3 regions of the Ruegeria sp. AB11 genome follow, and region 1 is predicted to be linked to each of the others. Evidence: riboswitches for the same ligand, from Rfam matches in the RefSeq annotation. Region 1 holds a riboswitch; each other region holds the start of a gene.
The links. A riboswitch is a leader RNA that binds a small molecule or an ion and turns the genes downstream of it on or off. The one in region 1 is predicted to bind cobalamin.
Positions count from the first base shown of each region.

Region 2: another riboswitch for cobalamin. It lies ahead of ACR3EJ_RS15655 (DUF1636 family protein); the one in region 1 lies ahead of ACR3EJ_RS06625 (hypothetical protein).
Region 3: another riboswitch for cobalamin. It lies ahead of ACR3EJ_RS22260 (DUF4198 domain-containing protein); the one in region 1 lies ahead of ACR3EJ_RS06625 (hypothetical protein).

Region 1 covers NZ_JBQFJO010000001.1:1,291,552-1,299,669, reverse strand. Annotated here, with positions in the region: gene nudC (NAD(+) diphosphatase) at 1-382, opposite strand, end outside; gene ACR3EJ_RS06645 (bifunctional 2',3'-cyclic-nucleotide 2'-phosphodiesterase/3'-nucleotidase) at 520-2,436, shown strand; RNA gene ffs (signal recognition particle sRNA small type) at 2,476-2,574, shown strand; gene rsgA (ribosome small subunit-dependent GTPase A) at 2,733-3,761, shown strand; gene ACR3EJ_RS06630 (alpha/beta hydrolase family protein) at 3,778-4,653, opposite strand; cobalamin riboswitch at 4,775-4,995, shown strand; gene ACR3EJ_RS06625 (hypothetical protein) at 5,083-5,490, shown strand; gene ACR3EJ_RS06620 (protein-tyrosine phosphatase family protein) at 5,494-5,997, opposite strand; gene ACR3EJ_RS06615 (DNA polymerase III subunit gamma/tau) at 6,169-7,929, shown strand.
Region 2 covers NZ_JBQFJO010000001.1:3,123,480-3,131,597, forward strand. Annotated here, with positions in the region: gene ACR3EJ_RS15635 (class I SAM-dependent methyltransferase) at 60-671, opposite strand; gene ACR3EJ_RS15640 (glycosyltransferase family 2 protein) at 664-1,671, opposite strand; gene ACR3EJ_RS15645 (hypothetical protein) at 1,718-2,647, opposite strand; gene ACR3EJ_RS15650 (NAD(P)-dependent oxidoreductase) at 2,949-3,905, opposite strand; cobalamin riboswitch at 4,051-4,253, shown strand; gene ACR3EJ_RS15655 (DUF1636 family protein) at 4,339-4,719, shown strand; gene cobW (cobalamin biosynthesis protein CobW) at 4,716-5,771, shown strand; gene cobN (cobaltochelatase subunit CobN) at 5,777-8,118, shown strand, end outside.
Region 3 covers NZ_JBQFJO010000002.1:589,798-597,915, forward strand. Annotated here, with positions in the region: gene ACR3EJ_RS22240 (ATP-binding cassette domain-containing protein) at 1-189, shown strand, start outside; partial or broken gene ACR3EJ_RS22245 (beta-barrel domain-containing protein) at 445-771, shown strand; gene ACR3EJ_RS22250 (acetolactate synthase large subunit) at 1,486-3,159, shown strand; gene ACR3EJ_RS22255 (aldehyde dehydrogenase family protein) at 3,156-4,541, shown strand; cobalamin riboswitch at 4,654-4,856, shown strand; gene ACR3EJ_RS22260 (DUF4198 domain-containing protein) at 4,987-5,772, shown strand; gene cbiM (cobalt transporter CbiM) at 5,779-6,390, shown strand; gene ACR3EJ_RS22270 (cobalt ABC transporter permease) at 6,387-6,968, shown strand; gene cbiQ (cobalt ECF transporter T component CbiQ) at 6,968-7,750, shown strand; gene ACR3EJ_RS22280 (ABC transporter ATP-binding protein) at 7,747-8,118, shown strand, end outside.

The DNA.
Region 1 (8,118 bases):
CAAACACATGCCCTTTGGGCAAGTCGGGGTGTTGTTGTTCGCTACCATCCACAAACTTCCCGACAGCAGAGAGGTCTAGCCCCTCGGCAGCCCAATCAGATATATCCAAGGCAAACATAGGCGATCCGTCGTCCATACACCCGAGCAGGACGGGCACCTCGATCACACCACCTGGACCATTTTTGAGAATATCGTGGGACATGGGGAGCAGCGCCAACTGATCCACAGCGTCACCCTTAGCCAAAATTTTGCCGCGCCACAGCAGAACACATGCTGCTGACGGGTCAGCATGGGCCTGCGCCAATTTGTCCGCATCGCCTCGCAGCAATCCTGCCCGGTCCAGCCCAGAGCCGCCAAAAGTTACCTGTTCTGCGCGTTTCATGCCTGTCATTCCTGTATTTGCGCAAAGGGCTGCCATGTCTTGACCACCGGTGCAACGGGGTATTCACAGATCAATATTTCTTGCGCCGTCGAAAGACCGCAGCAATGCCTCGGAATTTGCACTAAATACAACTCATAGTGAAGTTTGCGTTACACAATCATCCAGAAGTAAAAATATTGAAAGCCGAAGTTTTCCCGCCTCAAAATCGAGATTTCAAAGGTCGCGCGCACCTTCGGATCCTGGCGACCTCTGATCTTCATATGCACATGACGTCATACGACTATTATGCCGATCACCCCGATCCTGATGTCGGCCTCGCCCGCACCGCAAGCATGATCCGGGTCGCCCAAGAACAGGCGGAACGCAACGGGGCGCTGGTTTTGCTATTCGACAATGGCGATAGCCTGCAAGGTACCCCGTTTGGCGACTGGGCGGCCGAAGCCATGCCAGCCCAACACCCTTTGCCCAAGGCGTTCAATATCCTGGGGTATGATGCAGTCGGATTGGGCAACCACGATTTTGGATTTGGACTAAAGTTCATCAATCGCATCGCAGGTCAGTTCGAGTGTCCGGTTGTTTGCAGCAACATGAAAAGCAATACCCCCGAACAGGGCTGGGTGTCCCAAGCAATTCTGCAGCGCACAATCAGTATCGGAGGAGAAGATGTTCCTATTAGCATAGGTGTCCTTTCTGTCCTGCCACCTCAGACCGCCCGGTGGGAGGCGCATATGCTGCGGGATGACGTACAAATTGCCGACATCCTAACCGCAGCACAACGTACAGCAGCAGAACTGCGCAAAGATGGATGCGATTTGGTCGTCGCGCTGGCTCATTCAGGCCTCGGTTCGGCAGAGGCACAGCCAGAACTGGAAAATGCCGTTATTCCGCTTGCGGCCCTGACAGGCATTGATGCAATCGTTGCTGGCCATACACACCTGACTCTGCCGGGCGCGGCGCATATCGGTTTGAAACATGTCGACAGCAATCGCGGACTTGTAAATGGCAAACCGGTGGTGATGCCGGGTTGGGCAGGCTCACACCTCGGCCTCATTGATTTGACACTGGGTCGAGACATTGACGGCTGGCACATCGTTAAGAGCGAAGCCGAATTACGCGCAGTCAATCCCGCAAAATCGCCGGTGACCGATTGTCCCGAGTTGGCACAGTTGTTTGCCCAAGGCCACACAGCAACACGCGCCCGCGCAGCCAAGTCCGTCGGCAATGTCCCACACCCTTTACACAGCTATTTTTCGTTCTGCGCCCCTGATCGTGGGTTGGCGCTTATCGCAACCGCTCAAGCTGCAGCGCTTCGGCCGTACCTATTGAATACCGAATGGGCAGACCATCCCGTCCTGTCAGCCGCCGCCCCGACCAAATTCGGAGGCCGCGCAGGCACTCGATTTTATACCGATGTCCCGGCGGGAAGTATCTCGGTACGCAATGTGGCTGATCTGTGCGTGTTTCCAAACGAGTTGCGCGCCACTTTGATCACCGGGGAACAGGTTCGTGACTGGCTTGAGATGTCCGCCGGACTGTTCAATCAGCTTTCGCTGAATGATCCCGCCAACCTCATCGATCCTCTGCGGGCGGGGTATTACTTTGATGTACTGCATGGCGTGACCTGCCGGTTCGACCTGTCTCGACCCGCTCGTTTCGATGCAACCGGACGGATCACAGATCCTGGCCATAGCCGCGTTCGCGATCTTACATTCGAAGGGCTGCCTGTCGCCGCCAATCAAAAGTTTGTTGTTGCACTCAACAATTATCGCGCCAGCGGGGGCGGTCATTTTCCTGTCGACTTTCAAGCAGATCAGATCAAGCTGCCGTCGCTGCGCATTCACGAAATCCTGTGCGATTACATCGCGGGAAGATCGCCCGTAGACCCATTGGAACAAGCTCCTCAACCGTTTTCTTTTGTGCCGAGCCGAAGCCGTGGAGCAATTCTGACAACCGGTCCCGGCGCGGACAAATACCTGGAAGAATTGGCGGATTATGATCCCCAGATACTGCCCCGTGATACCGATGGGTTTATGCGTATTCATCTGACCTTCTGACGGGTTGCCATTTTACAGCCGGAGGCCTATATCGATGTTCGAGAGGTTGGCGCGGGCGAGCGCCTCGCCAACCTGGTCAGGTCCGGAAGGAAGCAGCCACAACGAGCCCCGCTTGGGTCGATGTCCAACCTCTCACTTTGAACCCATTAGCCGTAGGAGGGCGTTTATGATTGTAGCAATGACCCTTCGGGCAGACCGGTTCTGATTCTTTTTTCCAGCTGACTGCCTGAATACCTCACCTGCGAATGCGCGTTCGCCATTCGACAGGATTGTTGTTTCTTATCACAGGCAGACACATGTCACTTTCCTTATCGGACCTCGGATGGTCCTCTCACTTTGCAGCTCAGCATGCGGCTAAGCCGTCTCTTCTCCCCTTTCGCATCGCAGCCGTTCACCGGGATCGGTTGATCGGGTTGAGTCCAGAAGGCGAGACTCCCCTACTCTGTCCAGACCAACCAACTGGTGCTTTTGCCGTCGGAGATTGGGTGCTGACCGATGAAAACAAACGCATACGCAGTGTTCTGGAACGGCGCAGCCTGCTGCAGCGCCGGGCTGCGGGCACAGGCGTCGCAGCACAGTTAATCGCGGCCAATGTGGATGTGCTGTTCATCGTCAGTTCCTGCAATGCCGACTTCAATCTGCCCCGACTAGAGCGCTATCTTGCGCTGGCCCATCAGGCAGGCAGCTATCCGGTGATCGTTCTGACCAAGTCGGACACCTGCGACAACGCAATTGCTTATGTCGAACAGGCCCAGTCACTGGCCCCGTTTCTGACAGTTTTGGCCGTAAATGCCTTGGATCAGTCCGATATCGAACAGGTCCTGTCGTGGTGCCCGAAAGGACAGACCAGCACCCTGGTCGGATCTTCTGGCGTTGGCAAGACGACACTCGCCAACGGGATGACTGGACAGGATCAAGCCACCGCAGGCATTCGCGAAGATGATGCGCGTGGCAGGCACACAACAACAGCGCGTGCGCTACATCGAATGAGCAACGGAGGTTGGTTGATCGATACACCCGGCATGCGTGCGTTACGCCTGTTGGACGCGCAAGAGGGTGTGGACGAGGTGTTCTCTGATATCTCGGACCTGAGCATGAACTGTCGATTCTCAGATTGTCAGCACAACACCGAGCCCGGCTGTGCGATACAGGCTGCAATCGAAACCGGGGCACTTGATCCCGCACGGCTGGACCGATGGCGCAAGCTGCGTCGCGAAGATCAGCACAATTCGGCTTCGGTGGCGCAGGCACGCGCACGCGATAAAGCGTTTGGAAAAATGGTGCGCAGCGTGATGCACGAGAAAAAATCCCGCAAGGGACTGTGACCTTTCTGGGCACCGGTTACCGGTGCCCAGCATTTCGGGCGATCAACCTGGGCCAGACGGCAGCGTTTCGCCGGGCAAACGCGCCGATATGGCCGACTTCGGATAACCCGAATTCACTTGCCGAAAGCAGATGGCACCGCACACCTGAACCATAGAGATCGGCAAGCCGCCAAACCGCCTCAGGGGGCACAACCTGATCATCCTCAAAGGCGAATATGTCAACTTGCTTGCCCATGTCGGCCCAGCGGTTTGCCGGCAACGTGTCTCCGATTTCGGGTACATAGCTTTGGGGCGCTGTGCACCATTTGCGCCATTGCCAGTAAACTCGGGATGGCAGATTTGTTCCAAAACCCAAAGCCTTTCCGGGCAAATACCCGAGCGCATGCACCGCCAGGGGCGCATGACCGTACCAGAACAACGTCGCCAAAGCGCGGTAAGGCCAAGGATGATCCTTCAGCGTTACCAGGCCGGAACAGACACAGATCATCCTGTCGATCTGATCGATATCGGGTTGGACCGGACCAAACATCCCGCCCAAAGAATGCCCAATACTCCAAAGCTTGGCCTGTGGAAACCTCCGCCGCATTTCGGTCCGTGCAGCCGGAATGTCGATCAGCGCCCAATCCGCCATGGTGACACGCGATTGCTTTTGTGAGCCTGTCAGAGAGTGACCAAAATCCCTGTAATCATAGGTAAGGCAGGCCATGCCGTGCGCTTCTGCGAGCCATCTTGCGAAATGCTGGTAGTAATCTCTGGGCACACCGGTTGCGCCGTTGATCACAACAACTTTGTCCGGTTCTTCGACTGGGTGATAGAGCCGTGCCGACAGTATTGCCGGGCCGGACTGAAACTGAATGTCCTCGGTGACAACCGCTTGCTGTGTGTCCAACATGGTGCCCTCTGAAATCAACTGAACCGATCAGTTCACCCAAGGCGCGCCGAGTCAAGGTTGACGTGGCTGGACCGCGCGTCACATGCCATCATCAATCTTCTTGACTCCCGAACGATTGTACCGCTAGCGATGACGTGATGGTTCTCGCGCCCAACCGGGCCGGGATGAAAAGGGAACACGGTGCGGTTCTGCGCGGATAAAACCGAAACGAACCCAGTCCGAGACTGCCCCCGCAACTGTAAGCGGAGAGTGATGTCGAAATGCCACTGGCCTTGAAGGTCGGGAAGGTCGGCAAAGCAATGACCCGCAAGTCAGGAGACCTGCCATCAAATCGAAACTGAAACTCGGGCGGGGTGTCCGGGCAGGGCAAGACCGCATGCATGCTGTCCCTCCTGATTGATGCCCCTGCCCTGCGCGGAGGGCGCATGAATGATCTGGAAGACCAACACGCATAAATTCTCGGCAACAATTTGCCAACGGACCGGGAAAAACTGCCCCGCTTTGGCACGACTGGCACGGGCACTGGCCACTTCGGTTGGAAAAGCTGGCCCCACGACCACCGCAGGATTCGGAATCGAAGGAAGCTGCGATTTGACTCATTGTGCCAGTGGGTGCACCGCCCGATTTCGCTCCGGTCCCGAAGAAACCCGAGTGTTCTGTGATGCCGATTCAGACGTCGCGATCGACCATCTGGACAGCTATGCAGATCTGATGTTTGGCACGGACTCGCGCCCCATCCCTGCAGGCACCTTGTCCCGACCGCCGTGCGCAATGCTGGAAGTGTTAACCCTGAGCGGAAACACTCGGGCGCGGGCTGAATACCGTCCGTCGGCCTGATCGCTATTCGGCTACCAAAACACTGGCAGGCGCAGTCGCCCAGCGCAGCTGCGCGTCAGTTTCAACTGCACATGGGCGCAACGCTCGCAATCTTTTCAATGCCTCGTCCGGGTGCTCTCCACACTCGACCATCAAGCGCAATACAGCCATACCAGAGCGGCCACATCCGCCTTTGCAGTGGATTAGTACTCGGCCTCCACCCGATAATGCGTGGCGAGCGGACTCGCTGGCATCCACCCAGCGCATATCAATGTCGTCGGAAGGTATACCGTAATCCTCGACTGGCAGATGAACCCAGCGACAAGCACGGCTGCGAACATCGGCCCCAAAATTCCTGGCGCCATCAAGGATCATCTCGACCTCGGTAGTCATCGACAGTATAAGGCCGGGCTTCCATCCGGTAACCGCATCAAGATCACCGGAATAGTCTCCTCCTCGCCCTGGCATTGAAGTTAACGCAAGCGTGCCCCCGCCCACTTGAAGTGCATGGATAACAATCTGAGACATTCTACGCTCCCCCCCGAAACGCTGATCAGAAAATCTTTCTGGCTGGTCTTAGACTGTACGATATTAACCGCGTCGGCCGGCAATCCAAAATGAAAATCCTCGCGGCTTGCTGTGGACGCGGACAGCGGGGCCCTCTACGCTGCGGCATAACTCGAATCCGACAGAGCAGACATGACCGATACGCCAAGCCCCGCCTACCAGGTTCTTGCCCGCAAATACCGTCCTGAAACATTTGCCGATCTGGTCGGTCAGGACGCGATGGTACGCACGCTGAAAAACGCGTTCGAGGCGGACCGGATCGCTCAGGCCTTTATCATGACCGGCATCCGTGGCACCGGTAAAACAACCACAGCCCGGATCATCGCGAAGGGGATGAATTGCATCGGGCCTGATGGCGAAGGTAAACCCACCACCGAACCCTGCGGTCAGTGCGAGCATTGCGTGGCCATCATGGAAGGCCGCCACGTCGATGTGATGGAGATGGACGCCGCCAGCCGGACTGGTGTGAACGACATCCGTGAAATCATCGACAGTGTCCGCTACCGTGCCGCCAGCGCACGCTACAAGATTTACATTATCGACGAGGTCCACATGCTATCGACCAGCGCTTTCAACGCGCTGCTCAAGACGCTTGAGGAACCACCCGAGCATGTGAAATTCATCTTCGCCACGACCGAGATCCGCAAGGTCCCGGTCACGGTTTTGTCGCGCTGCCAACGTTTCGATCTGAGGCGGATCGAACCCGAAGATATGATCGGCCTGTTGCGCAAGATCGCTGAATCCGAGAATGCGCAGATCGCCGATGACGCATTGGCGCTAATCACCCGAGCCGCCGAAGGATCCGCCCGTGACGCAACCTCGCTGTTGGATCAGGCGATTTCGCACGGTGCGGGTGAAACCAGCGCAGATCAGGTGCGCGCCATGCTCGGGTTGGCGGATCGGGGTCGAGTGCTGGATCTGATGGACATGATCCTGCGCGGTGATGCGGCCAGTGCTTTGACCGAACTTAGCGGACAATATGCAGAAGGTGCTGATCCTCTGGCTGTGCTCCGCGATCTGGCTGAGATCACCCATTGGGTTTCGGTGGTCAAAATCACCCCCGATGCCGCCGAAGATCCAACCGTTTCACCCGACGAACGTGCCCGAGGCCAACAGATGGCCGAAGCGCTGCCAATGCGTGTTCTGACCCGCATGTGGCAAATGCTGCTCAAAGCTCTGGAAGAGGTCTCGGCTGCACCCAACGCCATGATGGCTGCAGAAATGGCTGTGATCCGCCTGACCCATGTGGCCGACCTGCCAAGTCCGGAAGAACTGATCAAGCGCTTAAAGGATGCACCTCCATCCCCCAATCCCGCGTCGGGTTCGGGTATCGGAGTGCCAGGCCAGGCGAGCGCTGCGCCACAGGCCTCTGCCCGACCGGCCTATACCTCTTCGGCCATCGGTGGGAATGCAGGCGGACTGAATGCAGCTCTAGCTCAGGACGTACAGGCAGCACTAGCGCGGTATCCCACTTTTGAACATGTGGTTGAATTAATCCGTACCAACCGGGATGTGAAACTGCTGGTCGAGGTCGAAAACGGGGTACGCCTCGTGTCGTACCAACCGGGACGGATCGAATTTACCCCGACCGACAATGCCCCGACCGATCTATCTCAACGGTTGGGTGCATCGCTGCAGCGCTGGACGGGTAACCGTTGGGCAGTATCGATTGTCTCAGAAGGCGACGCTCCGACAATTGCGGAAGTTCGGGATGCTGCTGATCTGGCTCTCAAAGCCGAAGCGGAAAAGCATCCACTGGTGCAAGCGGTTCTGAGTCATTTCCCGAAAGCGCGGATCAGAAGCATCGAAACAGCCGATCAACGCGCTGCTCAGGTCGAAACTGAAGCCCTGCCCGAAGTAGATGACGAATGGGATCCGTTCGAGGAAGACTGATCCTGTAAGCGATCTCCTCAATTCAGCCAGGTGCTCCCGTGCCGCCACGGCTCCTCGGCTGACGCCGACGATCCTGCCCGGGCCAAACCGAGGAAAGGTCTTGTCAAAGGTCTTGACGACGGGCGGGAGTGTCCTGACCTCTTGTGTCGCGCGGTTACGCTTCGTATCTAGGCCTCAAATCGAGTGACA
Region 2 (8,118 bases), 1.8 Mb from region 1:
TTCTGTAGGTCCTTCTCGGGTGCCAACATCCCCAATTCGATATGAAATTGGTTCATTGACTATAGCTTTTGAACCGCGACCTGAGCGCCTTTGATCGCCTTGAGACGCAAGCCCGCCGAGTTTGCGCCCAAAAACTCGTGGAATGCACGCATCACACCATCTTTCCACCATCCCCTCCGATGGTAGTCGTCCAACATGATGACACCGCCTTCGATCATCTTCGGCAATACCGCATCCAGATCCGCTTTGACCCCTTCATATGAATGGTCTCCATCAAGATAGGCGAAACCGATACTCTGATCTTCGAACAGGCGCAGTGCAGGAACCGAAAAATCGCGAATTACCGAAACTTGACCCTTCGCTATCTCAGAGGCGTATGTGTTTTTCACCGCTTCATAGATGCGGTCCATATCGTTTTGGCTACGCGCTCCGGCCAAAGATGCGCCACCATCTGCGTCGGGCTGCACGCCCCATGGGTCGATGAGGCACAGCTTAGAAGGCTTCAATTCATCGAGTAATATCCGCGAAAACTCGCCCCGCCAGACGCCGATTTCGATGCTGAGCTTTCCGTGCGGCATTGTCCTGAGCATTTCGCGCCTCAGCGCATCTTTCCGCTCGCGCTGCAGGGCTTGTTTCTTGCGGCGGTCCTCGGCGGATACGGTTTCAGCCATGGGCGCCTTCTCCGATATGAGAATTCTGCAAGGCCTCAACCAAATCGAGCCAATCAGGTCTGGCCTTCAACTCTGCGGCTTTTGCACTATGCCATTCGCAGGCTTTGTGGTGAAGCTCGGCCAACTGAGGATCAGCCATCATCTCGGCTTTGATGTCATGCATGGCAGGCATGCGGCCCAAGATCGAGCGATCTTCGACGTCGTTGTGATTCATTACAAGCCAGTATTTCAGACCTTGGTCCTGGCCAACATGGTTAGTCCGGCCCCGTTCACGTTTGACAAGAAAGCTATCGGTACTTCGTACTGCATAGTGGTGAATACGCGCGAATTCATGGCTGAATCCTCGCCACGCTTTCCATTTCACCTGATCTGCCGGGTAGAGGTTTCCGCCTGCATCTCTCCACAACACCCCTTCGTACGGTGCGTCGGGATTTGGGGCGTCCTCTGGATTGATCCGAGGACGGTGGGCGCGAAACCGGCTAAACTTGCCGTTATTTCGGAATAGCGTTTTGAAACCTTTTGTCCGGTGATGGGGGTAGCTGTCTTCGGTGGCCGCCTGAAAGAATGTCTCAGGGACAGGTTGATCGACAAAGTCGTTTAAGCCGGCATTTCCGAACATACGCCAACAGATCGATATTGCATCAGCTTCACCGCTTGCCTCTACAAGTGACTGAACATTGCCTTCAGGCAAACGGATATTGATGTATTCATCCACATCCAGGCTCATAATCCAATTTGCGGACTGATAGCTTGGATGACTGCGAGATCGGGTAAAAGCCCGGTTCTGGGGCGCAGCGCGTGGTCCGACCTTGTTGCGCTCATGATGCGCCCAGCCTAAGGTCTGCATCCGATCACCGATGACATCTGTGCCATCAGAACAGTCGTTGGTGTAGATCAGGATATCATTGAACCCGATTGCGCGGTTGTAAGCCACCCAATCGATCATAAATGGCCCTTCGTTCTTCATCGTCGTCACGATGAGAAAGGTCTCGTTTGCCATAAGTTAAACTCTTGCCTGTGCCATTCTCGGACTATTGTTGATCTAATTAGAATAGCCTTAGGATTTTGTCCAATTCGCCGGTGACTTCTGCGGGTGCTACTTGCCGGGCCAAATCAGACATTCGGGCCTGCGCTATTCGCCATTGCTCTCCACCAAATTCTGCGGACGCACGCTCAACTCCTTCGACAATAGCCGCGCTGTCAGTGCTTTTCACAAAGTAAGGGTAATCTGCACCCAGATAATATTCGGCATCGTGAACCTGCCGATTTACCAACACATTTGCCCCAATAACAGCTGCGTTGAAACCCTTAGTGAAGGGCTTAGAGGACAACACTCCGCGAGTGAGAACAGGGCTCGGGTCACGCGTGCAAATGTGAAAGTTTGCCTCTGATAGTCTTGCGATGAAGGCCTCCACATCACCTTTACCGTTATAACCGGGCACTACTGACTGCTCTGCCAGAGCGGGCGGCAAGACAACGTTATCAAGCAGTCCGAAATAACCCAAATTGAATTCCGCCTTGGGTGCAGATTCCGGAACGAGTCGCGGATCCGCATGATGCCTCAGATGGCGCACCTGAACACCCGGAGTCGGATCAAGCGCGGGCAATCCCTGGCACAAGCTACGCTCACCCTGATACGAAGCAGCGATATGGACGTCCACAAAACCGGCTTCCAGTTGCCCGGCAATGACATCCAGATGATCAACGCAAATGCCTGCCGCGACTTTCTTCAAGGACGCTCTAAACTCCTGCCCCAAATTTGATGCAGCACTTTTGTGAAAAATCACAATTGCGTCCCTGCAGGAGTCTACAAATCGCTGACACGCATGTACCCGAGAGGCTTTGGGAGCCAACACGACTTCGAATGTGTATCGCTCCGATAAATGCGCGCGCGCCATTGCAGCCAACTGGTCAACACGCATCGCCTTGCCACCCATTGTTTTCTGGCCGATGCGATATGCAAAGATCACTTTCATGTCCGAGTTGCTAAGCTATGCATAGCGCAACGTTCCTCCGAAGCGGGGCCAACTCTCTGAAACTGCATCGCAAATTGAATCGGGTTCGTGGCCTCTGGATCAATTGTCAGAGTGTTATCCATCTGATCAATGAAAGCTACTTCCAAGTCGAGTGGTTCCCAATCCAAAACCGATCGCTGCAACCAGGCAATCAACTCCAATTAATGTGCTTAATTCTTGCAACGCCAGAGCTCAACACATCACAAAGAACCAAAGAGTTGAAGGGCCTTCATCAAAATCAAGTAATCTCTTTATCTTGACCTCAAGCACTCCGTCGATATTGCGGGATCACCTCATAGCCCGGCTTTTCTGGCTCATCGTCCAGCATCTCGGCTGGAAATCCCGGTGCCCGAATCTCAAGCCCGGTCGCATCCTCCAGCCGCCTGATGATGTTGGGAGATAGCTCTCTCTCTCCATAGCGAGAGATCCCGTCCTCAAAAATCTTGATCATCACCGGGTTTATCTCCAGCGGCACCCCGGCGCGGTCGGCGACCTCCTGAAACAGACCGATGTCCTTTTTGACCAGATCCATGGTGAATGAAATATCGCGGGACCCATTCAGAATCACTTGGCTTTCCGTTTCGTGCACAAATGATGTGCCCGACGAAATTTTGATCGCCTCATAGGTCGTGCCAAGATCCATCCCTGCGGCCTTTGCGGTCACCAAAGCCTCGGCGCAAGTGATCAGATTTGCGGTTGCCAAATAGTTTGTCAGCACCTTCAACACTGAGGCCGATCCCAAATCGCCTGTGTGCAAAACGCGGCGCCCCATCGTCGTCAGGAACGGCAGAATGCGCTCAAATGTTTCTCGATCGCAGCCTGCGAAGATCGAAATATTGCCCGTAGCCGCCCGATGACATCCGCCCGATACCGGGCAATCGACTGCAGCCCCCCCACGTTCGATCACCGAAGCACCCAATCGTTTTACTTCCGCTTCGTCGGTGGTGGACATTTCCATCCAGATCTTACCGGATGTCACTTCGGACAGCATCTCCTGCATTACCGCGTCCGAGGCGGCAGGAGATGGCAGACAGGTAATCACGGCGTCACAATCACGCATCAATTGGGCGGGGCTTTCAGCTGCCTTCGCACCCTGCGCGACAAAACCAGACACAAGATCAGGGTTGAGGTCATGAACGGTCAGGTCAATCCCATTGCGCAGCAGCGAGCCCGACAATTTTCCGCCCACGTTTCCCAGCCCGATGAAGCCTACTTTCATATGACGCTCTCCCTGTTCGTCTTTCGATGCACATGCGAACACGCCTGTTGACCTAAGTCATGCCGTCCAGCGACCCTCAGAGGTCGCTTTTTTGCCCCTGTACGCACAGTTGAGCGAGACTCGCTTGACAAGGGGGGTGATGCTGTCCCAAGAGCCAAGTGTTGGTGTCTGCAGCAGCAGATGAAAAGGGAATGCGTCAGCGGATTTTCCGTCAAACGCAGCCGCCCCCGCGACCGTGACCGGAGAGGGTGCCCAAGCCACTGGCGAATGCCGGGAAGGCGGGACATCCGACAGAGCACCGCTCTGACATCCGCAAGCCGGGAGACCTGCCAACGCCCGAAGATGAAACCGGACGGGGTGTTCCGGTGTGGGGCTTTAATCAGCCCGCATGAAACCCCGTCCCCCACGAAGAGGATTTGGGGGGATGAGAGACATGACCGACACCACACCGGTCGAACTGCTGGTCTGCACCACCTGTCGTCGCGGCCTACCCGTCGAAGACGACGCCCAACGCCCCGGCACATTGCTGCACAAAGCGCTTGAACAGGCCACCCTGCCCGAGGGCATCACCTTGAAAGCAGTAGAATGCCTTTCAAACTGCGATGAGGGCTGTTCTATCGTGCTGCGTGGTGGACCTGATCGATGGACATTCGTCTATGAGCATCTGAGCGAAACCGATCACGTCGAAACCATCATTGAAGGTGCCACCAAGTACCTTCAGACCGAGGACGGGCTGGTCAAATGGCGTGAACGCCCCGAACACTTCCGCAAGAATTGCGCGGCCCGTATTCCCCCGATTGGAGCGCTGAAATGAGCAATCTCGAAAAACTGCCCGTCACCGTGATCACCGGCTTTCTGGGCTCGGGCAAAACGACGCTGGTCAAGCATTTGATGCAGAACCCGCAAGGCAAGCGCTTGGCTGTTGTAGTCAATGAGTTCGGCGATGTGGGTGTCGATGGCGATATCCTGAAATCCTGCGCAATCCCGGATTGCCCAGCAGAAAACATCATGGAACTGGCCAATGGCTGCATCTGCTGCACTGTGGCCGACGATTTCATTCCCACGATCGAAGCGCTTATGGCCTTGGAGCCGCGCCCCGATCACATTCTGATCGAAACCTCGGGCCTGGCTCTGCCTAAGCCGCTGCTCAAAGCGTTCGACTGGCCAGACATTCGCTCGAAAATCACAGTCGACGGCGTGATCGCTTTGGCCGATGCCGAAGCGGTTGCCGCTGGTCGGTTTGCACCCAATGTCGAAGCGGTAGATGCCCAGCGCCTTGCCGATGAGTCGATCGACCACGAGACTCCACTATCGGAGGTGTTTGAAGATCAGATCTCTTGCGCCGACATCATCCTGCTGACCAAGCCGGATCTGGCCGGTCCCGAAGGTGTCGCCAAAGCCAAAGAGGTCATCGCGGCCGAAGCCCCTCGCCCCCTACCCGTCGTCGAAGTCGCCGAAGGTGTCGTGGACGTGCGCGTTGTCTTGGGCCTTGAAGCTGCCGCCGAGGACGACATGGAAGCGCGTCCCAGCCATCATGATGGTCATCACGATCACGAGCATGACGATTTTGAAAGCATCATCCTCGAACTGCCGGAACAGACTGATCCGCTGGATCTGGTCGCCAAGATCGAACGCCTGGCAAAGGAACTGAACATCCTGCGCGTCAAAGGCTATGCCGCGGTTCAGGGCAAGCCCATGCGCCTGCTGGTACAGGCCGTCGGCTCGCGGGTACGTCATCAGTATGACCGCCCGTGGGAACCTGGTGAAGAGCGCCGCTCGCGCCTTGTGGTCATCGCCGAGCATGATGATATCAAAGAGGCCGAAATCCGTGATATCCTTGTGGGTGTGACCGAGGCCGCCGAGTAAGATTCATGCACGTCGTCTTCCGCGAAAGCCACGGGTTAGAGGAAACCGAGACCCCAACCGATCTGGGCCAGAGCCCGGCGGACTTGGTGGTGCTGTCATTTTCTGACAGTGACCTTGGCGCTTTCGCGGCGGGCTGGCATCGCGGTGGCGGGCCAGACGGGCGCATGCCAACCCTGCGGTTGGCCAACCTGACAGCTCTAAAACATCCCCTGTCAGTCGACACATATGTTGAACAGACGCTCGAGGGGGCCAAAGGCATCTTGATCCGCCTGATTGGCGGCGTGCCATATTGGTCTTACGGCTTGCAGCAGGTTCTGGCACTGGCACAGGCCAAGGGGATCGCATTGGCTGTCCTGCCTGCGGACGGGCGCGAGGATACGCGGCTGGATGAGTACTCCACCCTGCCCGTCTCAACCCTGCGGCGCTTGGCGCATCTGTGTGATACCGGCGGAGAGGTTGCGGCACAGGCCGCGCTCGCACAGATGGCGCTGGCGGCGGGACTATATGCCGGTCCGGTGATGGGGGCAAAGACCATACCGGATTACGGCGCCTGGTGCCCGGATCGTGGCGTGATACCGGCGGACACAGCTTTTTCGGGCGATGCAAAACGCATTATTGTCACGTTTTATCGGGCCTACCTGACCTCTGCCGACACTGCCCCGATCGCGGCTTTGATCCGCAGTGTGAGATCGCGTGGATTCGAGGCCATTGGCCTGTTCGCCCCGTCGCTCAAAGCGCCAACCGCCGCTGACTGGTTGCGTGAGACGATCGTGGCGCTGAAACCTTCAGCGATCATCAATGCCACCTCCTTTTCGGGCAAGGGCGCATCAGGCACTTCACCCTTGGATGCTGCCAATGTGCCCGTCTTTCAGGTCGCCCTCGCGACCTCGCGCCGCAAAGCCTGGGCAGAAGCGGAACGCGGGCTTTCGCCTGCTGACCTCGCCATGCATGTGGTGCTGCCCGAGGTCGACGGGCGGATTAACGCGGGCATCGTGTCGTTCAAAGAACCGGGCAAGCGCGATCCTTATCTGGAATATTCGCGTTTTGCCCACCAGCCCGAACCTGACCGGATCGAAGCTGTCATCGATCGGGTCTCTGGCTGGCTGGACCTGCACGAAAAGCCCAGTTCGGATCAAATACCGGCGCTGGTTCTGTCGACTTACCCGGGTAAGGACTGGCAGATGGCGCATGCAGTTGGCCTTGATGCGCTTGCTTCAGCCGAAGCGATGCTGACCGATCTTCAGAATGAGGGATATGCAACCGCACCGGCCGAGCCGATTGCCGAAACCCTGCTGGGCGCCCGGATTTCATGGTCATTGCAGGACTACCTGATTGCGCATGCAGAGCTACCCGATCAATTGCGCGCCGATCTGCAGGCGGTCTGGGGAGACCCCGAGGACGATCCAGCGTTCGCAGATGGAGCATTCCATTTCACGGCCCTTCGGCGTGGCAACGCTGTGGTTGCGCTGCAGCCAGAACGCGGCATGCCAGAACTGCGCGAGGATGACTATCATGACCTTTCGCGCACCCCTCGGCACAGCTACGTCGCCTTTTACCTTTGGCTACGCAAAGGGATAGGCGCGGATGCTTTGATCCATATTGGTGCCCATGGCACGCTGGAATGGCTGCCAGGTAAATCGGTCGCTTTATGCAATGAATGCTGGCCCGAGGCGTTGATCGGTAAACTCCCGGTGATCTACCCGTTCATCGTCAATGACCCCGGCGAAGCTGCGCAGGCCAAGCGCCGGATCGGTGCAGTTACGCTGGGCCATATCCCGCCCCCGATGAAAGAAAGTGGTACGCCGGATCGCATGGTTCGGCTGGAAGCACTGCTGGATGAGTTCTCGAACGCGGACGGTCTGGACCCCAAGCGCCGTGACCGGTTACAGGAAGATATCCGCGACGAGGCCCAGGCCATTGGGCTGGCAAGCGACCTTGGCCTCGATCAGGCCACCTGCATCGCCGAGGCGATCACGCGCATTGATCGATTTGTCTGCGATATCAAGGAAAGTCAGTTCGGCGACGGCCTGCACATCTTTGGACGGGTTCCAGATGTGACGGGTGATTTCAACCCCGCGCCTTCTGCCCAAGCTGAGCGCAATGCTCTGGTCGATGCGCTAGCTGGCAAACGAATCGAAGCCGGACCTTCAGGCTCTCCCTATCGCGGGCGCTCAGACGTGCTGCCTACTGGGCGGAATCTTTATACCACCGACCCGCGTTCTGTGCCCACGCGTGCGGCCTATACTCAAGGCGTCAAGCTGGCAGAGGAGTTGGTGCGTCGACACCTGCAGGAAGAAGGCGACTATCCTAAGGGGCTGATCGTCGACCTGTGGGGCTCGGCCACGAT
Region 3 (8,118 bases), on a different contig from region 1:
CGCTTGATCTTGGGTTTGTATGAACCAGATGCCGGGGCGGCCATGCTGGATGGTCTGGATGCGCGTGCCGTGGATCCGGCGGATAAGACGCGCAATATTGGCGCTGTGTTGCAGGATTGCTGGCCGTTCTCAGGGACTCTGAAGGAGAACATCATTTCTGGCCGGTTTAGACAATCTCTTCCGGCTTAGGTCGCTTGTTTGCTATTCTTGGTACTCCGTTTCTTAAACATAGCGGTGGACCATTTCAGATGGGGAGGCTCACAAACTGGCTTCGCTTGAAACCCGTATTCCAGCCTTTCAGACCCGTCTCGCACGTGCCGAAATTCGCGCACCGACACGCAGCATTGTCAATCAGGTTTTGATTTCGACTTTGGGCGGAGTGGTCCAGCAGGGTCAGACCGTAGTTGAAACGTACCGTTTGCCGAAACCGTCACAGTCGAGGCCTTTGTCGCGCCGGATGACATTGCCTTTATTCGATCTGATCTGGAGGTGAAGGTGCGTATTACGGCATATGACGCTTCACGCTATGGTGCACTGGACGGGCGGGTAACGCGCATCGGTGCGGGTACGGTACTTGCCCCGGATGAAGAAACGTCGGTCTATGTCCTGGAGATATGGCTGGTTGGAGCGTTGGCGGATGCGGATGGGCAGAATCTGGGCGTGATACCGGGTATGGTTGCTCAAGTTAATATGCTGTCCGAACCAAAAACAATGCTGGAGTATCTGACGAAGCCAGTCATACGCGTAAAGGAAAGGGTGTTTCGAGACTGACGGATTACGCTGTTCTGTCTCCGCGCTCATTTTGTTACCGCGTAGATATCACTTCACCAATACGTGATGAGCTCTGTGCTGGATTATGGACGTTCCAGTTCCAATCTAGTTTGAATATTCAGCCATCGACTTGATTGCAGCGCACCTAGGCTGGGCCTAAGTCGAACCAAGAACGAGCCAAAGAACATGTTGCAGCTATCCAGTTCTCTCGTTGGCCTTGCAGTTCTTTGGCTCATTGTGATTCACGTCTGGGTAATCACCCAATTCGACAGGGCCATGTGGCGTAATTTTCCCGTGGTCGCCCGGTGTTGTCTCGTTTTTGAGCGTTTGTGCGGGTTATTTTGGCAATATATCTTTGTTCAGGATCGTGCGGAAACGCCCCTCAATCAGTCAGAGCATTCAGGGATTGGGTGCGCCGACAAAAATGTTTCTTCAACTGTTCCGCTCGGGTCGACGCGTGATCTGCACTCCATTGGAGTGGTTCATTTTGCGTATTGCCCATTGCAGACAGTGGAGCAGGGAGCGAAAGGCCACTCAGTTGCGATTGTTAGTCGATAAGCGCGGAACCCAATTCTGAGGACAAGCTGTTTCCCAAGCGATAGCGATTGCAAGCCGGTGGTTAATCGATGGACCTTAACCTCATTCAAAATGGTGGTACATTTAGTTTTGTGGCCACCCCAAGCTCACCGATCTGTCGTGAAATCAGGAGATTACATGTCTACCAATGACCAAATCGTATCGCCAATTAACAAAGCTTCTGATCTGCTGGTCGCAGCGCTTGAGGCGGAGGGTGTTGAGTACATCTTTGCTGTTCCGGGAGAAGAGAACCTGGATGTTCTGGAATCTCTGAGAACCTCAAAAATAGAGTTGGTTCTCACGCGTCACGAACAAGGAGCGGCTTTCATGGCTGCGACCTATGGACGTCTGACGGGTAAGGCCGGAGTCTGCATGGCGACGCTGGGGCCGGGGGCTACGAACTTTGCTACGCCAGCGGCCTATGCTCATCTGGGTGGTATGCCGCTGATCATGATCACGGGGCAGAAACCCATCAAGAAGTCGAAACAGGGCCAGTTTCAGATTGTCGATATTGTTGGGCTGTTCGATCCGATCTGTAAAATGTCCAAACAGATTGTACACGGCAACACTATCCCCTCATTGATCCGTGAAGCCTTTCGTGTCGCGCAAGAGGAACGCCCCGGCGCGGTTTTGTTGGAACTTCCGGAAGACATTGCAGCCGAAGAGACTTCTGAGCATGTTCTTGAACCGCATCAGCGTCACTATGCCGTGGCCGGTGATGCAGTTCTGACCGAAGCGGCTGAGATGATCAGCGCTGCCAGGATGCCGCTTTTGCTTTTGGGGGCCGGGGCGAACCGAAAACACGCCCGCAGCGCACTGAGCAAGTTCGTGAACGATACTCAGATTCCATTTTTCAATACTCAGATGGGTAAGGGTGTCGTGGATGAGCGGTCCGAACTGTTTTTGGGCACAGCCGCTCTGTCGGATGGTGATTATCTGCACTGCGCCATCGAACGCGCTGATCTGATCATCAATGTGGGTCACGATGTTGTGGAAAAACCGCCGTTCTTTATGGAAGAGGGCGGCACCAAAGTGATCCATGTTAACTACAAGGCCGCGCAGGTCGATCAGGTTTATTTCCCTCAAGTTGAAGTGGTTGGTGATCTGGCGCAATCCATCTCCAAATTGGGTGAGTTCCTGCAAGAACCTTTGGAATTTGACCGCAGTTACTTCCAGCGGGTCAAAAACGAGACCGATCTACACACATCAGAAGGCGCTGATGATCCGCGCTTTCCGGTCATCCCCCAGCGGTTTGTAGCTGACACACGCAAAGTCATGGGGGATTGCGATATCATCGCTTTGGACAACGGTATCTACAAAATTTGGTACGCCAGAAACTACCAGGCCTATCAACCCAACACGGTTCTGCTGGACAACGCGCTTGCCACCATGGGGGCAGGTTTACCTTCGGCCATGATGGCAGCAAAGCTATATCCCGAACGCAGGGTCATGGCCATTTGCGGTGACGGAGGGTTCATGATGAACAGCCAGGAGATTGAAACCGCCGTTCGTCTTGGCCTCAATCTGGTTGTTACTGTTCTGAATGACAGCTCGTACGGAATGATCCGTTGGAAGCAGTCGCATGCGGGGTTTGATGATTGGGGATTGGAATTCAAGAATCCTGATTTTGTGCAATACGCCAACAGCTATGGTGCTGCGGGTCATCGGGTTGAATGGACAGAAGATCTGGTGCCTACATTTGAAAAAGCGTTTGAAGCAGGTGGTGTGCATCTGATCGACTTGCCGGTCGATTACAGTGAAAACCAACGTGTCCTCATTGATGAGCTTGCGGCGAAGGTCTGTCTGATATGAGTAATGTTGTTGAAGTTCTGAACCCGTTTGATCTTGAGAAAATCGGTAGTGTCGAGGTTAAAAACTGGAACGATATCAATGTGATGCTGAACGTGGCTTACGGTCTGCACCGTGATCGGGGCACTTGGTTGCCTGCTTACAGGCGGATTGAGGTTCTGAAGAATGCAGCCCGGATCATGTCCGGCCGCGCGGAAGACCTTGCGATGCTGATCGCCAGCGAAGGTGGCAAACCCTTGATTGACGCGCGCATCGAAGTGGCACGTGCTATTGATGGTGTCGAACTGTGTATCCATGAAATCGGGCAGATGGCGGGCCGGGAAATACCGATGGATCTGACAGCAGCAGGATCGGGTCGGATTGCCTTTACACAGCGTGAACCCATAGGCGTTGTGGTTGCCGCAAGCGCGTTTAACCATCCGTTGAACTTGATCGTACATCAGGTGGCCCCGGCTGTGGCCACTGGATGCCCGGTCCTCATCAAACCGGCGCTTGATACACCACTGTCATGCGAAGCATTTGTCGACATCCTGTATGAGGCTGGACTGCCAAAGGAGTGGTGCCATCTGGCGATTTGCCAAAATGATGTAGCTGAACGGATGATCACGGACGCGCGTGTCGGATTCTTTTCTTTTATCGGATCGGCACGTGTCGGGTGGATGCTGCGCTCGAAGCTGGCGCCGGGGACGCGATGCGCGTTGGAGCACGGCGGAGCGGCGCCAGTTATCATCGATGAGACAGCCGACATTGATGCCATGATCCCCTTGTTGACCAAGGGTGGATTTTATCATTCCGGTCAGGTTTGTGTCTCGGTTCAGCGTGTTTTTGCTCCATCAGGGATGGCGGAGACGGTCGCTCGAAAGTTGGCAGAAGCCGCCTCAGCGCTGAAGGTGGGTGATGCCTGTGACGCCAGCGTGGAATGTGGGCCACTGATCCGTCCGGGTGAAGTTGATCGAGTAGAACAATGGGTAGACGAAGCGGTTGCGGGAGGTGCCCGCGTAATGACAGGAGGTAATCGGCTGGGCCGAACGACCTATGCACCGACTGTCCTTCTAAACCCACCCGCTGATGCGAACGTGTCCACCTCCGAAATCTTCGGGCCGATTGTTTGTGTTTATGAATATGATGATCTTAGTGCTGCATACGACGCTGCAAACGCTCTTCCTTTTGCATTTCAGGCGTCGGTCTTTACCAAATCCCTGGATACAGCAATGCATGCCGTGCGGTATTTGGACGCCACGGCCGTCATGGTGAACGATCATACTGCTTTTCGGGTCGACTGGATGCCATTCGCGGGTCGCCGTCAATCAGGGTACAACACCGGCGGTATCGGCTACACCATGCATGACATGACGCAAGATAAGATGGCTGTAATACGGCTGTGATGAAGCTGTCAGGATCGATCCGATACTGATCGAGCGGATGTGGGTACTCTAATTTCGCAAATGGCCTGCTTAGTGACGGAAACGATTGTTGACCGCGCTTTGCATGTTCTGGCATGAACACGCCATGTTCGGTTCCGGGGGATTCCCCTGGAAGCAATAGGGAATGTAGTGCGGTGCTCTTCGCGCCAAATCTGCAACTGCCCCCGCAACTGTAAGCGGCGAGCGCGGCTGACAATGCCACTGGGATATCCCGGGAAGGCCAGCATAGCGCTTTGACCCGCAAGTCAGGAGACCTGCCGAACACGCGCCCTCGGAAAGGGTGCTCATTGTCGGCGACGGGGTGTGCGCTGTATCCGTTTGTCTCGGTCGACGAACGGACGCGGGCCCTCCCCAAGTCAAAACCAAATATGTGCCGGGGAAGGCGCGACCTGAGAAGGACTGAGTTTTGAAGAAATTGTTTTTGGCAGCCGCAGCTGCTGCAGTGATGCCTACGTTTGCGAGCGCTCATTTCCTACTGGAATACACAGAAAACACGATGATCGAGCGACCCGGTGATGTGCCGGTAAAGCTGATATTCTGGCACCCGTTTGAAGCCGGTCATGTGATGACGCTTGAAAAACCGGAAGAATTCTATGTGATCCACAACGGCAGTAAAACCGATCTGCTGGACACATTGGAAGAAACCACATTTGACGGCCCAGACAACAGCGCCAAGGCGTTCAAAGGCTCGGTCCCGGTGAAGCGTTCGGGCGACTATGTGGTGGTGACCGTTGCTGCGCCCTACTACGAAGAATCTGAGGATATTTATATCCAGCAGATCACCAAGGCCTATCTGAACCGAAATGAACTGCCCACCGACTGGGATCAGCCACAAGGTCTGGCAACAGAAATCCTGCCGCTGAACAAGCCCTACAACATAATTGCGGGCTCAACTTTCACGGGTCGCGTGCTGAGCGAGGGCAAACCAGTTGCAGGGGTCGAGATTGAGATCGAATTCATCGCCGCCGCCCCTGACCTGAAAGGCACGGGCGCCGCTGCACCGACAGTGTCACCGCTGCCAGGTGGTGCGCTGGTAGCGATTTCGGACGAGAATGGCTATTTCAGTTTTGGTGTACCCAAGGCCGGTTACTGGGGTTTCGCTGCTCTGGGCTCTGGTCCGAAAACCGAGCATGAAGGTAAAGAGCTGAGCCAGGATGCCGTGATCTGGATCCGCGCCTGGGATCTGGAGTAAATCCTTATGCACATTGTAGATGGTGCTCTTTCGAACCCTGTCGTAATCGGCGGTGCGATCGCTGCTGCAGGCGGGATTGCAATGGGGCTGAGGTCGCTGGATCTGGATCGCATTCCCACAGCGGGCGTTCTGTCAGCCAGTTTCTTCGTTGCTTCGCTGATTCATGTGCCGATTGGCCCATCTTCTGTGCATCTGATCCTGAACGGCCTGGCAGGGCTTTTACTCGGTTGGGCCGCCTTTCCGGCCTTGTTTGTCGGGCTACTGCTACAGGCTGTTTTCTTTGGATTTGGTGGACTGACCGTTTTGGGGATCAATACGCTGAATATTGCCCTTCCGGCGGTACTGACCTGGATGATCTTTGGCCGCCTCATCGCCCGAGGCTCGGCCATTCAGGGGGCGATTTGGGGCGGTATCGGGGGGGCGTTCTCAATCGCAGCCACAACCGCGTTTGTTGCCATTTCACTGGCGATGTCCGGTGACGCGTTCCTGCCTGCGGCTAAGCTGGTGTTTTTCGCCCATATACCGGTTATGGGCATAGAAGCCATGCTTACGGGGTTTGCCGTGATGTTGGCGCGCAAGGTGAAACCGGAACTGTTCGAAAAGGCGATTTTAACATGAAACAACTGGTTGTTATTGCCACGCTGATGCTCACACCGATTTCGGCCCTCGCACACAAGGTCATCGCGGGGGTTTTCCCCGCTGGCGAAGTGATCGAGGGTGAGCTGGGGTTCTCCAATGGCGATATGGCAAGCGACCAGGAAGTTTTCGTCTACGGCCCCGATGGTGCTGAACTAGGTCACACCGTTACCGATGGAGACGGGTTCTTTTTGTATATCCCCACAAAACCTGTTGCGCATACCTTCAAGGCCGATCTTGGCGCGGGCCATGTGGCTGAAGTGACCATGTCCGCAAACGAGGTGGCCGAAATCATGGGAGTTGCCGCTGAGGTTGCGGAGATCGGTGCTCAGCCGACGACTGTTGCAAGCGTTGGAACCGTGATGGTTGCGTCTCTGTCCGATCAAGAACGCGCCGCGATCGCTAAAGTGGTGCGCGACGAAACTCGCCCCTTGCGCCGAGAAATTGCCGCCTATCGCGAACATAACGATATGCAAAGTATTTTGGGGGGCATCGGGTATATCGTTGGTCTCTTTGGTGTCGGGTTCTATTTCGCCGCACGTCGCAAGTTGGTCGCCTGATGGCACATGCGCTGGAACCCCAGGCCAAAACTCTGGCCGAGGCAGGTGGGATTGAGCCCTACGGGGTGATCGCGGATTTGGATCCGCGGATGCGTATCGTAGTCACATGTCTCTTTGCCGTCGTCACCGTTGCACTAAGTTCAATCCCCTCGTTGTTGATCGCGCTTTCAGTTTCGATCGGGCTGTTGCTGATGTCGCGGTTGCCCATTCGCCGAACTCTCAAACGTATGGCGATGATGGACAGCTTTATCATCTTCATGTTGGTGCTTTTGCCATTCTCCATGCCCGGAGACGCCATGTTCACCCTCTTTGGATTTGCAGCAAGCTGGCAGGGGTTCTGGAAAGCCATTGAGATCGCGCTGACGGCAAACGCAGTGATACTGGCGCTTATGGTCCTGGTAGGGTCGATGGAGCCTGTCACATTAGGTCATGCATTGCACAAACTTCGCTGCCCGGAGGTGCTTGTGCATCTGTTGATGTTCACGATCCGCTATATCGAGGTGCTGCGAGAAGAGTACCTGCGTCTGCGCGGCGCGATGAAGGTCAGAGGTTTCCGTCCGGGCACCAACTGGCACACCTATCGCAGCTTTGGTTATCTGGTCGGTATGATGCTGATCCGCGCCATTGAACGTTCCGAGCGCATTCTGGACGCGATGAAGTGCCGAGGGTTTTCGGGCCGGCTTCTGTTGTTGCAGGAATTTAACCTGACCCGACGGGATTATTGGTTTGCCACGATGATGTGTGCGATTTGTGTCAGCCTTCTTATTCTGGATTTTCAATGACGATCCTTAAGCTCGAAGACATTTGCTTTTCGTACCCGGGTCACGCCCCGGTTCTGGACAGAGCGTCGCTGCAGCTTGAGCCTGGTCAACGGTTGTCGATTGCAGGTCCAAATGGATCAGGAAAATCCACATTTTTTCGCATTGTCCTTGGCCTTCAAGCGCCCTCTTCTGGGCGCGTGAACATCTTTGGTAAGGATAGGTGTGTCGAGGCTGACTTTCACGAGGTTCGCCGCCGTATAGGATTGGTGTTCCAAGACCCTGACGACCAGTTGTTTTGCCCGACCGTGGCGGAAGATATCGCTTTTGGCCCGCTCAATCTTGGGCGCAGCACGACCGAAGCGCTTGCCATCGTTGACAAGGTGCTGAGC